Regions from separate parts of the Shewanella sp. GutDb-MelDb genome, predicted to be linked through region 2. Evidence: predicted binding sites of a transcription regulator. Region 2 holds the regulator's gene; the other holds the start of a gene.
What was found. Region 2 encodes NrdR, which represses ribonucleotide reductase genes. Its sites were predicted from a motif close to AAACACNANATNTNGTGTTT; they were not measured.

Region 1: the regulator NrdR is predicted to act here: its motif matches at 6,815-6,834, upstream of nrdD (anaerobic ribonucleoside-triphosphate reductase).

Annotation. Positions count from the first base shown of each region.
Region 1 is NZ_PJBM01000138.1:5,184-13,545, reverse strand. It holds gene CXF82_RS05655 (S8 family serine peptidase) at 1-1,119, shown strand, start outside; gene CXF82_RS05650 (VF530 family protein) at 1,237-1,593, shown strand; gene CXF82_RS05645 (hypothetical protein) at 1,907-2,713, opposite strand; gene ribA (GTP cyclohydrolase II) at 2,802-3,419, opposite strand; gene CXF82_RS05635 (YibL family ribosome-associated protein) at 3,643-3,999, opposite strand; gene nrdG (anaerobic ribonucleoside-triphosphate reductase-activating protein) at 4,135-4,599, opposite strand; gene nrdD (anaerobic ribonucleoside-triphosphate reductase) at 4,666-6,783, opposite strand; gene CXF82_RS05620 (hypothetical protein) at 7,240-7,926, opposite strand; gene CXF82_RS05615 (MarR family winged helix-turn-helix transcriptional regulator) at 8,007-8,362, opposite strand, start outside.
Region 2 is NZ_PJBM01000260.1:53,368-61,729, forward strand. It holds gene thiL (thiamine-phosphate kinase) at 1-484, opposite strand, end outside; gene nusB (transcription antitermination factor NusB) at 664-1,071, opposite strand; gene ribE (6,7-dimethyl-8-ribityllumazine synthase) at 1,086-1,562, opposite strand; gene ribBA (bifunctional 3,4-dihydroxy-2-butanone-4-phosphate synthase/GTP cyclohydrolase II) at 1,708-2,811, opposite strand; gene CXF82_RS19485 (riboflavin synthase) at 2,959-3,624, opposite strand; gene ribD (bifunctional diaminohydroxyphosphoribosylaminopyrimidine deaminase/5-amino-6-(5-phosphoribosylamino)uracil reductase RibD) at 3,629-4,750, opposite strand; gene nrdR (transcriptional regulator NrdR) at 4,797-5,246, opposite strand; gene glyA (serine hydroxymethyltransferase) at 5,371-6,627, opposite strand; gene ettA (energy-dependent translational throttle protein EttA) at 7,136-8,362, shown strand, end outside.

The sequences.
Region 1 (8,362 bases), on a different contig from region 2:
AGTGCAACCATCGTTTACAGTAATAGCACACTACCAGGGCTACAAAACCCATTTTTGGTAGACAGTAATAATGAGGCGCCTATTGTATCGGTCTCTGTTGACCGTGCAACGGGACTTGCCTTACGTAATCAAGTTGGGGCATCCGTTACCGTAGCAAATACCGATAATGAAGATTACGAGTATTACAATGGTACCTCGATGGCAACACCGCACGTTTCTGGTGTCGCAACATTAGTCTGGAGTCATCATACAGAGTGTAGTGCAGCGCAAATTCGCTCAGCACTCAACGCGACAGCAGAAGATTTAGAAACTGCAGGGCGTGACAATAACACCGGTTATGGCTTAATTGATGCGGTTGCGGCGAAAGCGTACCTAGATCAATCATGCACAGGCCCAACCGACCCAGATACAGGTGGTGGCGACAATGTATTGGTCAATGGTGTAGTACAATCAAACCTTACGGGTGCAGCGAGTGATGAGTTACATTACTCTATCGATGTGCCTGCTGGTGCGACCGATTTAAGCTTTACCATGAGTGGTGGTACGGGTGATGCTGACCTTTATGTCAATTATGGCGCGGCCCCCACTACCGCTACGGGAGGTTATGATTGTCGTCCATGGAAAGGCGGAAATGCTGAATCATGCCCAATCACTACAGCACAAACTGGCACATACTACGTAATGGTCCAAGGCTATAGCGCCTTTAGTGGTGTAAACCTTGTTGCGAACTTTACCGAAGATACCGGTGGGGGAACTGGCGGCGAAACAGGCGGTCCAGCAACATACACTAACAACAGTAGCTACAGTATCCCTGATAATAGCAGCACCGGTATCACCAGTGTCATTGCAGCAGCTCGAACGGGTGATTCAGGCACTGTAACCATCAAGGTTAACATTAGCCATACTTACATCGGCGACTTACAAGTAGAGCTACATAGCCCTACAGGTCAAGTGGCGATATTACATGATAATACTGGCGGCAGTGCTAACGACATTGTTAAGACTTACACCGTCGATATGTCTGGCGCTGATTCAGTGGGTAATTGGGAATTGAAAGCCGTTGACAGTGCTCGACGTGATACAGGCACGATTAATTCTTGGGAGTTGAGTTTCCAATAATCCTCTACTCATTTTAAGCGTGTTTTAGGAGAGCCTTAAGGGCTCTCTTTTTTTTGCTCTGCATTGAGCGATTTAACTGGTATAATTACTTTAATAGTATCTGCAATGAACGTAATCATGACCCAAGCAAACAATCCTTTACACGGTATTAAGCTCGAAGATTTACTCAAAGATCTTGTCGACCACTACGGTTGGGAAGAGTTGGGAACTCGTATCGATGTCCGCTGCTTTAACCACGACCCGAGTATCAAATCTAGCTTGAGGTTTTTGCGTAAAACCCTCTGGGCAAGAGAGAAAGTTGAATATCTTTACCTTAAGATGAATAAATTACCTTTGCCAGCAAGAAAGCCAAGGGATGACGGTTATCAAGCCAGTGATAAAACACTTCGTACTGCGAATAACAGAGCGATTGATAAACCAAGCAAAGACTCGAATGATGACACTCAGTTAAATGCCAACATCTGGGGTAAGTAACCTGAACTCGGGATAAGCAGTGCTGCTCAATACCCCTATTATCGCCCCTATCTGTGTTGAGCTTTCTAGTAATAGCCTGCTATTACGTACGAAACCTCGCCTTGATATAGGCAATAATTTTGGTATCGAGCAAAACTGTTAGATATATGAGAAATACAAAATGATTAAGCTAATGATTTTAAAAGATACTTCAGAACATCTAAACACTCATTATCCCGAGTTCAGGTTAAGTAATATAGGCATCATTCACAGTACTAAAAAAGGCTTAATAATCAAAGTTGTTAAGCCTTTTTTAATGGTGTGAGATTTCCCACTACATCGGAAAATCAAATATAAGCCGCCAAACCTGTATCCCATCACCAGTACGATAACTCACTCCAAACCGGCTCATATTAAACAGATCCCATCCGACCGGTTTTGAAAAAGCCAAGGTTATCCCAGCTTCAAAACTGTTTGTCACCAAAACATCTTCCTCAAAAGGCGTCACAAACCTAAGTTTGTCAAAGTACCAGTAACCAGCCACAAATAGTCTTGGCTCAATGCCAATGTCAGCGACTTGAAAATGATAATTAGTGCCAATATCCACGCCAGATTGAATCGCTGAATAGGTTTCATTCGGGGCGTCATCAAGACTGCGATAGCCTGCAAAGAATATACGATTGACCCAAACGGGCTTTGTATCCTTAAGCTCAAAATCAAGCAGGCTCGACATCCCTGCTGAGTAGATAATCACATCATTGCCATTAGTGGTATTAGTACCAACGCCTAAATCTACATATGACTGAAACTCATGGGTCTCAGAGGTCTTTATTCGATATTCTATACCGGGGGTAAAAGTGGCGGTACCAACACTGCTTGGAAAGTCACCGTCAGGAATATCACTCCAAGTAAAGTTATAAAAGCCGAGTGATAATGGCGTGCGTAGCACTAAGGATTCTGTATCTGTTCGCTGAAGGTCGAAGCTTAAAGGGATATTAATAACCGTCGCATTTTGCCCAGAGGTTCGGTAAACACCGCTTCCTAAATAATTGGCAAATGCATAATGGCTGTAGTCCTTTTCAGCATTGGCTGGCAGGACAAAAAAAATCAGTAGAATTGAAAGGTAACGCGAAAGGGCCATAAATTAAATGTCAACTTAACTGGTCTCTAATTGATAGCCCTGAATATAGCGGTATAACCAAGGAAAATCCACGGTTAATAATTGCTGCCTAGTCTTTATCTTCCTCGGTAAAATGATACTCTGACATCATATGACCTAATTCAGTCGACTTAGTCTTAAGGTAAGCTTCATTATAACGGTTCTTACCGACTTGAAGCGGCACACGCTCAACAACCTCTAAGCCAAAGCTTTCCATCGCTTTTACTTTTCTCGGGTTATTGGTCATAAGTCTAACCTTGCTGACACCGATCTGTTCCATCATTGGAATAATCATGTCATATTTACGCATATCAGCAGCAAAACCTAGACGCTCATTAGCCTCTACAGTATTTGCTCCTCCATCTTGTAACTCATAAGCTCTGATTTTATTCAGCAACCCAATACCCCGCCCTTCTTGGCGCAGATAGAGGATAAAGCCCTGACCTACTTCAGCAATATTTTGCATCGCTGTTTGCAGCTGAAAACCACAATCGCAACGTAAACTGAAAAGCGCATCACCGGTTAAACACTCGGAATGAATACGACCTAAAATAGGACTTTCGGCATCAAATACGCCCAATGTAAGCGCAACGTGCTCTTTACCTGTCTCGCTATCTTCAAAGCCGTGCATTTCAAAAACACCCCAAGGTGTTGGCAATTTTGAAGACGCGATATATTTAATCGACATGATAAAACCTTAACGACTACTCTCATTCCCTGAGACTGCAGAGAATCCTGATAAAGATATTAATGTGGATGAAAACTAACGTCGAGCGCCGCAAAGCGTAAACATCAACCATTACTAGCTGATCAATTAGCAAATATACGAGCGGTATAGCGCAGCATAAGCTGCGCGCTCACACATAAACTTGAAGCGGCTCACTAAATGAATAAATTAGCTTACTGTTTGCTTAAAATTCTTTCGCTGCAAAACCAGTAACTTGCTTTATACCCATTTCACGACCAAGTGCAGTCATAGGGTGAATAACCACTAATCCTTTAACTGACTTCTTCAGTTTGCCCATGTCAGCTTGCTCTTCTTTAGTCAGTACACGACTAAATTTAAGATCTTTAACCGTTGATCCTTCTTTGCCTAGCTCACGATTTTGCTGCTTTTTAACGTTAGCAATACGCTTAGTCAAAGTGGCAATCTCACGTTTAAACTGGATAACGATCCCTGGATCTTCGCGCTTTTCAGCTGCTGCCAACTTACGACCAAATTTATCGAGCTTATCGTTGAGCGTTTGCAGCTCCTGCTTTAAATTCATTTACAAACCTTAAATTCAAATCTAAATAACATATTTAGAAACAAAAACAGCTTCAAAAAAAGTATTGATGCTGTTTGTCATTATTGCCTCATTATAACAGCATATAGCGTAATATTACCTAGGTTTATGCTTAGCTTATCTTAGATAATGGATCACTTGGTTACTACTGCCTCGAAAAACTAAACTTGGATCAGCAAATGATTGTTCGAATTTGCCATCAACAACCACATTGACCAGATCAACCACCGCTTGTTGTTCTATGGTTAATTGTTCGAGTAAATAGCCCGTCCACAGCCAAATATCTTTGCCAGGGCATTGAGATTTCACCCGTTTAACCAGTTTCAATATCTCAGCGACATTGCCAGGGAACAGTGGATCACCACCAGACAGGGAAAGCCCTCGTCTTTTTATACGAGTATCATTTAGGTCATCAATAATGGTCTGCATCATTGGCTCATCAAACTGATGGCCAGAACACGGATTCCACGTCGATTGATTATAACAGCCACGGCATTGATGCTCACAACCTGAGACAAACAGTGTTGCTCGAGTCCCAGGGCCGTTAAGCACATCGGTCTGATAATATTGATGATAGTGCATAATAAACTCTTCCTTAACAAAAAGGTGCCAATGATGGCACCTCGTTTCGTTCTCGCTGGCCTTAAATTAAAGGTGCTTAATTCGGCGCTTAACCTCTTCTTGCTTACCATAGTTAAATGGTCTTGCATCTGGGCTACCTAAGTAGCCACACACACGTCGGGTTACCGACACTCGGCTGGGTTCGTGGTTACCGCATTTAGGGCAAGTAAACCCTTTACTCGTACAACCAAATTCACCAGTAAAGCCGCAGTCATAACACTCATCTATCGGCGTATTGGTGCCGTAATAAGGCACTCTTGAATAGCTATAATCCCAAACATCTTCCAATGCTTCAACATTGTTTTGCATGTTAGGAAACTCGCCGTAACAGATAAACCCGCCATTGGCGATTTCTGGATAAGGTTGCTCGAAATCAATCTTATCGTATGGGTTAACTTGCTTTTCAACATCTAAATGGAAACTATTGGTGTAATAACCTTTAGATGTCACGCCCTCAACAACCCCGAAGGCTTTTGCATCTAAATTGCAAAAACGGCTACACAAGTTTTCACTTGGCGTGCTGTAAAGGCTAAAGCCGTAACCCGTCTCTTCTTTCCATGCGTCGGTGGCAGCTTTTAGGTATTTGATCACTGTTACCGCTTTTTCGCGCAGTTGAGCACTGTCGTAAACATGTGTTTCGCTGCCGTAAAGTGCATTGATGGTTTCATGCAAACCAATGTATCCGAGAGAAATTGACGCGCGGCCATTCTTAAAGATCTCAGAGACATCATCATCTGCACGTAGTCGTACGCCACATGCACCTTCCATATACAGGATAGGTGCAACACGGGCTTTAACGCCGTCTAAACGAGCGATACGAGTATCTAATGCTTTACGGGCAATGAGTAAACGCTCATCTAAGATACGGTAAAATTCAGCTTCATCGCCATTGGCTTCAAGTGCAACGCGCGGCAAGTTCAAACTTACGACACCAAGGTTATTACGCCCTTCATGTACCAATTCTCCATTTTCCTCAAATGTCCCGAGGAAGCTACGGCAACCCATTGGCGTTTTGAACGAACCGGTCACCTTTTCAACCTGCTCATAGTTAAGAATATCAGGGTACATACGTGTTGTTGCACACTTCAATGCAAGCTGTTTAATGTCGTAGTTACAATCACCCGTTTTATGGTTAATACCATCACGAATAGCAAAAACTAACTTAGGGAAAACCGCTGTCTTACGGTTTTTACCTAAACCAGCAATACGCACTTGCATCATTGACTGTTGAATCAGCCGAGATTCCCAAGAGGTGCCTAAACCAAAACCAAAAGTCACAAACGGTGTTTGGCCATTAGCGGTATGCAGTGTATTGACTTCATATTCAAGCGACTGAAATGCGTCATGACACTCTTTTTCAGTCAATGAGATCGCAAATGCTTTGGCATCTGTAATCCCCCACGTCAGCGCGACTTGGTAATGTTTGTTATAACTTTTGGTGACAAATGGCGCCAGTACTTCATCAATACGGTTAATCGTGGTACCGCCATAAATGTGGCTGGCAACCTGCGCAATGATCTGTGCTGTCACTGCAGTCGCTGTCGAAATTGATTTAGGCGTTTCAATCTCCGCATTGCCCATTTTGAAGCCTTCGGTCAACATGCCACTAAGATCAATCAACATACAATTAAACATAGGGAAGAATGGTGCGTAGTCTAAATCATGGTAGTGGATCTCACCTGACTCGTGGGCTGCAACGACATCTTTTGGCAAGATGTGACATTTGGCATAATGCTTAGCAACAATACCCGCCAACAGATCACGTTGAGTGGGGATCACTTTTGAATCTTTGTTAGCATTTTCGTTCAATAGCGCCGCATTGCTCTGCTCAACTAAGCCACGGATCTCTTGATTGAGTCTGCTACTGACTTCCCGATTCACATCTCTATCATGGCGATATTCAATGTAAACCCGCGCTAATGATTTATATGGTCCTTCCATCAACAAGTTTTCCACGGCATCTTGAAGATCGTGGATATTTATCTCATCTAATGTCGCCACCGAATCGGCTGCTTGTCTCGCGACAGATTCTGCATAAGCGGTGTCATCAATACCTGCCGAGTTAGCAGCTGCTATCACTGCGTCTCTAATCCTTGTTTCGTCAAAAGGCGTACGGTAACCATCCCGTTTAATAACCACTGGCATTGTATAATTCCTCTTCTACATCATCGACAAGCAACACTACATATAGTGGCACTTTTATTCTAAATCACAATATGTAGCGCATTAAGCTATAAAAAGACGAGAAGTACTTTGATCCAGATCATTATTTTAAACAACGAAGATAATAAGAAAAAATAACTGGGAACGATCACGCTTATCTAAAATTATGCCCTTGACGATGGCCTATAAGCGAGCTAGTGCCAGTATAAAATAGGGATAAATTGTGGATAAATAGACAAGCACTTTCACTGGCTATTTTTAACGCTCTGTTGAGGCTGCTGGAATTTGATTAAGATGAGTAAACGACAACCGATTTATGCGGTTTTAACGAGCGGATGTTACCGTTCATGGGGTTAACGTTACAGATAACGGCCTCAATTTTTAACCAGTGAAGCCATCAAAATAACCTGCTAGGGGGTTAACTAAAAACCAACGACATTAATGCTGTTTTGCGAGCGCCAAATAACTGTTCAGCTGACCCGATGCTTGTTGATGTTCACCTGTCATTGAGGCTAACTGCATTAAAGATTTTATGCCCTGATATTGATGCTTCTGTTGATCAGTGAGTGGGCGTTCAGACCCTAGCAAAGCAGTAATGTCAGTGGCAACGCGATTTGCTTTTTGTGCAATGGCAGGAGACTGGATTGAATCCATCGTGCGCATAACCCATTTTGCTTCATCTAACGTCCCTGCCAGCTCTCTATCTTCATCACTATTGGTTAGCGTCGCACGCTGCTCGTCAATAAAATCAGCTAATGACTGCGCTTCAGTGGGCGGAATATCAAAGCCACTATTCGTTAGACGGTTCAGTTGCCCATCGGACAAAATACCATCTTTATAGAGCCGCTGAATAAGACTGGGTAATTTTTCAGAGCTGAAACTGCCATCTTGAAAAAAGTCCTTCGCCATGGCTTCTATTTTCTGCGCTCGCTCAGCGCGGCCAGATAACACTAAGCCATGATCATCTTTAGTGACGGTATTTGTTGATGAAGCTGATGCGTCAGCATTAATGCCTTGGATGCCTGTAGCGCTGCCGACTCCCGCTTTAGTGCCTGACACACCATATGCATCTGCCAGCACTGCGCCGCTATTTACAGGGTTATTGATACTACTAAGTGGGTTCATCGTCAAAAATTCGGCACTGATTTAGTCATAGCCTAACTAAGCAGGAAACGTGCCGTTTTTTTGATGATAAAATTGACTGCTTACTTTTGGTTCAATTCTGCGGTTAAGGTCAAGCAAAGTGTGCGCAATGATTCAATATCATGCTCAGTCATGCTGACTTTTTCAAGCAAGGTACTTTTTTGTGCAAGCGCATCGGCTTGCAGAGCGAAGCCCGCTTTGGTGAGTGCGATAACTTTTTTACGTTCATCGGTTTCATCAGCCAAGCGTTGTAAAAATAACTTGCTCTCTAAACGTTTAACGATGGGCGTCAATGTGCCCATATCCAGACGAGTCGCGCGAGACAACTGGGTCATGCTTGCTCTATCTTGTAGCCACAATGCTTGCATCACCAGATACTGTGGATAAGTGAGTTCATACTGATCCAATAAAGGGCGGT
Region 2 (8,362 bases):
AATCACCTAATGTGCCGGTAGCGTAGATCCAATCTCCATTTCTTGCGCCGCTACGAGTCAGACCCGCATGCTTAGGCACTTGGCCATTAATGGTAATGGTGATTGAGCGGGGACCACGAGTAGTATCACCGCCAATAAGTGCTACGCCATAGTATTCGGCAATTTCAAACAAGCCTTCACTATAATCTGCCAACCAATTTTCGTCGACTTCTGGCAAGGTTAGCGCCAATGTCATCCATGCAGGCTCCGCGCCCATAGCAGCCAGATCGGATAAATTCACCGCTAGCGACTTATACCCCAGATCTTTTGCAGGCATATCAGCAAAGAAATGCACGTTTTCCACTAAGGTGTCACAAGATATCACAACAGATTTATTTGCAGCGGGTTCAACAATGGCGCAATCATCACCAATGCCAAGTGCAACGTCTTTTCGAGACTGGGCACGCCCAGTAAAAAAGCTTTCGATTAATTGAAATTCTTTCACAATACCAATCACAAATTAAGAAGTGGTTTGAGGAAAAAAGAGGAGCTAATAGTAAGAGGATCTTAGCTATGATTTTAGTTACGTTAGATGTGTTCTGCTATTAAATGCCAGCCACGGATCATGCAACTGTTATTCTCTTTTTAGGCATACAAAAACGGCATCCGAAGATGCCGTTTTTACTATTTCGTTCTTGCGACTAGCTTATCCAGAATACCGTTAACGAACTTATGTCCATCTTCAGCGCCGAATGCTTTGGCAAGCTCGATAGCTTCGTTAATTGCTACTTTATAAGGAACATCCTTGCGGAAAGTCAGCTCATAAGTTGCTAAACGAACAATCGCCTTTTCGACAGGGTCAACTTCATTCAAAGGACGAGTCAAAAATGGAATGATTAGCTCATCCAATTGGCTTTTCTTAGTTGCTACGCCCGCTAATAACTCACGAAAGTAAGTTATATCGACACCATCAACATTTTGTTCAGTTAGAAACTCATGCTCAACATCAGCAATATTGTTGCCACTTAGCTGCCAAGAGTAAATGGCCTGAACCGCTAAACGACGTGCCTTTCGGCGCTCTGAAGGCTTCATTAAATTGTCCTAGATTACAGGTGTTCTTCAAGTGCTTGCAGCACGTTAACCATCTCTAACAGACCCAAAGCAGCTTCGCCGCCTTTGTTGCCTGCTTTAGTACCTGAACGTTCAATTGCTTGTTCAATAGTATCAGTGGTTAAAACGCCGAATGAAACAGGAATATCAAATTCAAGTGCAACTTGAGCTAGACCTTTATTACATTCGCCTGCAACAAAATCAAAATGAGGTGTACCGCCACGGATAACCGCACCAAGTGAGATTATTCCGTCAAATTTTCCGCTTGCCGCAACACGACGTGCAGCAAGTGGCAGTTCAACAGCGCCAGGCACTTTAATTACAGTGATATTATCATCTGAAACTTGGCCAAAACGCTTAAGAGTGTCTACCGCACCACTAAGTAAACTATCTACAACAAAGCTATTAAAACGTGAAACTACGATCGCAATTTTTGCGTTTTTCGATTCGATATTACCTTGAACTATGTGCATTTATCTTACCTAAAATTAGCTAATTACCCAGCATGGGGGCGGAAGAGGCGGTATGATACCACAGCCGTTAACGCTGATCCCCATGCAATTTATAAGAAAAGTGTTAAATTACCCCTTGGATGATTTTCCAACCCAAGATAGTATTTTATTCTGCTATATAATCAGTTACTTCTAAACCAAAGCCTGATAGTGAATGATAACGCTTTGGTGAGCTAAGTAACCGCATTGATGTCACGCCTACATTTGCTAGGATTTGCGAGCCAACACCCACTTGACGTGAGGTTCCTTGCCACTTAGCTGTAATAGGTGCACTGCCGTTATCTTCAGCTTCAAATGCTTTAACTTTGGCTAAAATATCACTGCTATGCTCTTGATGACCGAGCAGTACCAGTACGCCACCGTCTTCGCTAATGCGCTGCATTGCTTTTTCTAGTGGCCAACTGCGTTGCTGATCGCGCTCGGAATGTAAAAGGTCGTTAAAGGTATTTTGTAGGTGAACACGTACAAGTATGTTCTCTGTAACCGGACCTTTGACTAATACATAGTGTAATTGATTATCGATAGTGTCACGGAAAGTCAGCATATCAAACTCACCAAAACGGGTTGGTAGCTTACATTGCGCTTCACGTACAACACTGGTTTCTTTAGTGTTGCGGTATTCAATTAGGTCAGCAATAGTGCCCATCTTTAATCCGTGCTTTTCAGCAAAAATTTCAAGATCTGGACGACGCGCCATGGTGCCATCGTCCTTTAAAATTTCAACGATGACTGATGAAGCTTCAAAACCTGCTAATCTTGCTAAGTCACAGCCCGCTTCAGTATGACCGGCACGGATGAGCACGCCACCCTCTTTTGCCATCAATGGGAATATGTGGCCAGGTTGCACAATATCACTAGGCTTAGCATCTTTGGCAACTGCAGCTTTTACCGTGACGGCACGATCTTGCGCTGAAATACCCGTTGTGACACCTTCAGCCGCTTCAATAGACATTGTAAAGTTGGTTGAGAACTGGGCATTATTGTTGGTGACCATTAAAGGCAGGTTTAGCTGTTCGCAGCGTTCTTTAGTCAAGGTTTGACAAATAAGACCGCGACCGAACATCGCCATAAAGTTAACCGCCTCTGGCGTCACCATGTCAGCAGCCATAATAAGGTCGCCTTCATTTTCTCTATCTTCATCATCCATCAAGATAACCATCTTGCCTAGACGAATATCTTCGATGATCTCTTCTATACTATGTAGCGACATGTTCAGACCTTTATTTTGTATTACTGCATTAAGTGAGGTTGCTAACCTTTATGCCTATCGTGGCAAAACAGTATATAAATTTATATGATTATTTTTTTGGAGCTTCTAAAGATAAATTCTATCTTTAAAATAGCCTTAAGCCAGTATTTAACGTAAAAAACCTGAGCGAGCTAACAGTTCCATAGTAACTTCGGACTTAGGTTGCTGTTTTTCATGCTCTGATGAATAGTTCATCAATCTTTCTAAGTGGCGAGCAATGAGGTCAACTTCAATATTAACGCTATCGCCAGCCTTCAAATTTATTAAGGTAGTCTCACCTGCTGTATGCGGCACTATGGTCAGTCTAAATCGATGCCCTTGCACTTCATTAACCGTTAAACTCACACCATCAATAGTAATAGACCCTTTATGGGCGATATAGCGACCCAGCTCTACGGGAGGTGATAACCAAAATTCAATTGCCTGACCGCGAACTTGACGGTCATCAATACGCGCCATGCCATCTACATGACCACTGACCATATGGCCACCCAAGCGTGTTGTTGGCGTCACGGCTTTCTCTAAGTTAACCGAGGTGCCGACAGCGTAATGTGCAAACCCGGTAAGGCTGACTGTCTCGGCTGAAATGTCCGCAACATAACCATCTGCTAGCCGCTCTACAACAGTAAGGCACACACCATTGGTGGCAATGCTGTCACCGAGCTTAACGTCCGACAAATCAAGCTTAGCGCTTGCAACTGTTAATCTAATATCATCGCCACGACGTTCAACTTTTCGTAAATGACCTACAGATTCAATAATTCCGGTAAACATAAAGTTAATTACTCATTCTTAACGTCAAGCGAGTATCTTTACCCACTTTTCGTTCATCTATTACATTAATACTGGGTATTTGGGACATCGCCTCAAATGGAGGCAAAGCAAGTAAGTCTCGCCCCTGAGCACCGAGTATTTTCATTGCTTGGTATAAAATAATTTCATCCGCTAATAGCGCGCTAACAAATGCACCAGCGAGTGTTGCACCGGCCTCAACTAACACCGAGTTACAGCTTTTACCGAGAAATACCAGCAAGGCACTAAGGTCTACCCGCTTATCTTTGGCGGGTAATATTTGGTGACTAACATGGGCCGGCCATGCCGACTTCACCTTATCAGGGTAGTCACAAGTGCTAATAAGTAAAATCGGGCTGTTGATACTAAACATCTTAAGGTCAGTACCTAGCCGTGCTTGGCTGTCTAATACTACACGCATCGGTTGATGTAGTTCTGCTGGCGCGATCTCATTTGATAAAGAACCCAGTTCACTATGTCGTACATTTAGACTCGGGTTATCGGCCAAAACCGTTTCAACGCCAGTAATGAGTGCACAATGTCTTGCACGTACCCGCTGCACATCTCTGCGAGCTTCTGGCCCTGTGATCCATTTAGACTCACCGTTTGATAGTGCCGTTTTACCATCAAGACTCGCCGCAAGCTTTACCGTCACCCAAGGTAACCCTTGCTCCATTCTCTTCAAAAAACCGAGGTTAACCTGTTTAGCTGCATCGGTTAATAAACCAACGTCAACCTGTATGCCTGCATCACGGAGCATGGTAATACCACGACCAGAGACTTGTGGGTTGGGGTCCGTAACGGCAATAACAACGCGGCTAACCTTGCTTTCGATCAAGGCCTTGGCACAAGGTGGAGTTCGACCATAATGGCTGCACGGTTCTAATGTGACGTACGCGGTCGCACCAATGGCATCATCACCGGCCATGTTAAGTGCGTAGACTTCGGCATGGGGGCCACCAGCACGGATATGGTAACCTTCTCCCACAATCACGCCGTCTTTAACTAATACACTACCAACGCAAGGATTTGGTCGGGTGGTATAGAGTCCTTTTTGCGCTAATTCAATAGCAAGACTCATCATTTGATTGTCTTCAGTTGACCACATAGTGAAATGAGTTCCGATTAATCAATTGGGTAATAAGGGGGTATAACTACTTCTGTAAGTTCGCGATAGCGTCGCCGAACTCCGACACGTCTTCAAACGCGCGGTAAACGGATGCAAAGCGTATATAAGCCACTTTGTCTAAGTTGACCAATTGGTCCATCATCAAGTTACCTATCATCTCTGATTTAACTTCACGCTCACCTGTCGCTCGCAGCATCGACTTAATTTTAGTTAAGGACTGCTCGATTTGGTCCATCGATACCGGTCTTTTCTCTACCGCTCGAAGCATGCCACCACGCAGTTTATCTTCATCGAAAGGTTGACGACTACCGTCTTGTTTAACCACACGAGGCATCACCAGTTCAGCACCTTCAAATGTAGTATAGCGCTCATGGCATTGCACACACTCTCGACGACGACGTACCTGATGGCCATCTGCGACAAGTCGCGAATCAATCACTTTAGTGTCTGTTGCGCTGCAAAATGGACAATGCATCTAGCCTCCGGTCAGGTATTAAAACGACTTATATAAACGATTTAATAAAAAATCATTATCAATTACCAACAAAAATGGCCGCATAAATGCGGCCATTAAAGTTTACCTGATTTAACGCTTAAGGTTAACCGTAAACAGGGAACTTAGCGCACAATTCAAGAACCTGTGCTTTTACACGCTCGCTAACAGCAAGATCTGTAATATCATCAAGTACATCACACATCCAGTGAGTCAGCTGCACAGACTCTTCTTCACCAAAACCACGTCGAGTAATCGCAGGTGAGCCAATACGCAGACCAGATGTCACAAATGGTGAGCGCGGGTCATTAGGTACTGAGTTTTTGTTGACAGTAATGTTGGCATTACCGAGCGCTGCATCAGCTTCTTTACCGGTAATATCTTTGCTGATCAAATCAAGCAAGAACAGGTGGTTATCAGTACCACCAGAAACAACATCATAGCCACGTTCAATAAACGTGCGAGCCATTGCTTTTGCGTTTACCACCACTTGCTCTTGGTATGTCGTGAACTCTGGCTCGAGCGCTTCTTTGAATGCAACTGCTTTAGCAGCGATAACATGCATCAAAGGACCGCCTTGACCACCAGGGAAGACCGCTGAGTTTAGCTTTTTATAAATAGCTTCATCATCGATAGCAGAAAGGATCAAACCACCACGAGGGCCCGCTAATGTCTTATGCGTTGTCGTTGTCACAACATGTGCGTGTGGAAGTGGGTTTGGATAGATACCCGCAGCAACAAGACCTGCAACGTGCGCCATATCAACAAATAGGTAAGCACCTACTTTATCGGCGATTTCGCGGAACTTGCCCCAATCAACAATGCCAGAGTATGCACTGAAACCCGCAATAATCATCTTAGGATTATGTTCAACCGCTAGACGCTCAACTTCAGCGTAATCAATCTTGCCCGTTGACTCGTCAATGCCGTACTGAACCGCATTATAGAGCTTACCAGAGAAGCTGACATGTGAGCCGTGAGTCAAATGACCACCGTGAGCAAGACTCATACCTAGAACCGTGTCACCACCTTGAAGAAGGGCCATAAATACGGCTGCGTTAGCTTGTGAACCAGAATGCGGCTGAACGTTAGCATACGTTGCACCGAACAACTCTTTAGCACGAGATATTGCGAGTTCTTCAACAATATCAACATGCTCACAGCCACCATAGTAACGCTTACCAGGGTAACCTTCGGCATACTTGTTAGTAAGCTGAGAACCTTGAGCTTCAAAAACGCGTGGGCTCGTATAGTTTTCTGAAGCAATAAGTTCGATGTGCTCTTCTTGACGGCGAGTTTCATCTTCAATCGCTGCAAACAATTGTGGATCGTAATCCGCGATATTCATGTCTTTTTTCAGCATTATTTACTCCAGCTGTAAATTCTTATAGTAGGGTTGCGCGGTATGATACAGCGCAATTGATCACAATCCCAGCATTAGAAACATGAAATTACTTGCAATTTCCCATGAGCGATATTTCAACAATAGCAAATAGACGCCGTAAACTTGCTCAACGATTGTATTACATAGAAAAAACGCCTTTAATCTATTGATTCATTACTTTGTGGTGTAAATCTAGAAAACTCTGTTCTGCAAACACTCCAGCCCTGACATCATTTAATGGCCCATAATGGCAATAACACCGATACGCGATGTCTTTCTGTTATTCATTACTCCTCCGTCCAGTATCAATATATAAAATACAATCTAGTATGCCCCTCAGTAACGGTTATTTTTGGAGATATTAGCCAATCCCCAAATGTAGAACAGTACTTTTATTTAACTAAGCTGCGCCTAAGATAAAGATCAGATTTAAGTTAGGCGGTGATTCGAGTAGAATTGCTGCCATTCCCAGTCAAAGAGAAATAAAATGGCTCAGTTTGTATACAGCATGCTTAGAGTGGGCAAGATTGTTCCGCCTAAAAAGCAAATTCTAAAAGATATCTCCTTAAGCTTTTTCCCTGGTGCCAAAATTGGTGTGTTAGGGCTCAATGGTTCAGGTAAATCAACTCTGCTACGCATCATGGCCGGTCTCGATACCGAAATTGAGGGCGAAGCAAGACCAATGCAAGACCTAAAGATTGGTTACTTACCGCAAGAACCAAAACTTGATCTAAATCAGACGGTTCGTGAAGCTGTTGAAGAAGCGGTTTCCGATGCCAAAAATGCCCTCGTAAGACTCGATGAGGTTTACGCGCTTTATGCAGAGCCAGATGCTGACTTTGATGCACTCGCTAAAGAGCAAGGCCAACTCGAAGCCATCATCCAATCACAAGATGCTCATAATCTTGATGTCGTTTTAGAGCGCGCTGCTAATGCACTGCGCTTGCCTGATTGGGATGAAAAAATTGCAGTGCTATCGGGTGGTGAAAGACGCCGAGTGGCTATTTGCCGTCTGCTGCTTGAAAAACCAGACATGCTACTGCTTGATGAACCCACCAACCACTTAGATGCTGAATCAGTCGCTTGGTTAGAGCGTTTTCTGCAAGACTATGTGGGGACTGTCGTGGCAATTACCCACGATAGATATTTCCTCGACAATGCGGCGGGTTGGATTTTAGAGCTCGACCGTGGTGAAGGGATCCCATGGGAAGGTAACTACTCTTCATGGTTAGAGCAAAAGGATGCTCGTTTACAGCAAGAATCTGCAACTCAAAGCGCTCGTCAAAAGACCATCGCTAAAGAATTGGAGTGGGTACGCCAAGGTGCTAAAGGACGTCAATCAAAAGGCAAAGCACGTATGGCTCGCTTTGAAGAGCTTAATACCAATGACTATCAAAAGCGTAACGAGACCAACGAGCTGTTTATTCCACCAGGACCACGCTTAGGTGACAAGGTGATTGAAATCAATCACCTGACAAAATCCTACGGCGACCGGGTGTTAATTGATGACTTGAGCTTTGCCGTCCCTAAAGGGGCGATTGTCGGTATTATCGGTGCCAACGGTGCAGGTAAATCAACACTGTTCAAAATGATCTCTGGCGAAGAACAGCCAGACAGCGGCAGCGTTGAAGTCGGTGAGTCGGTACAAATTGCTTCAGTAGATCAGTTCCGTGATTCGATGAATGACAAGAACACCGTCTGGCAGGAGATCTCT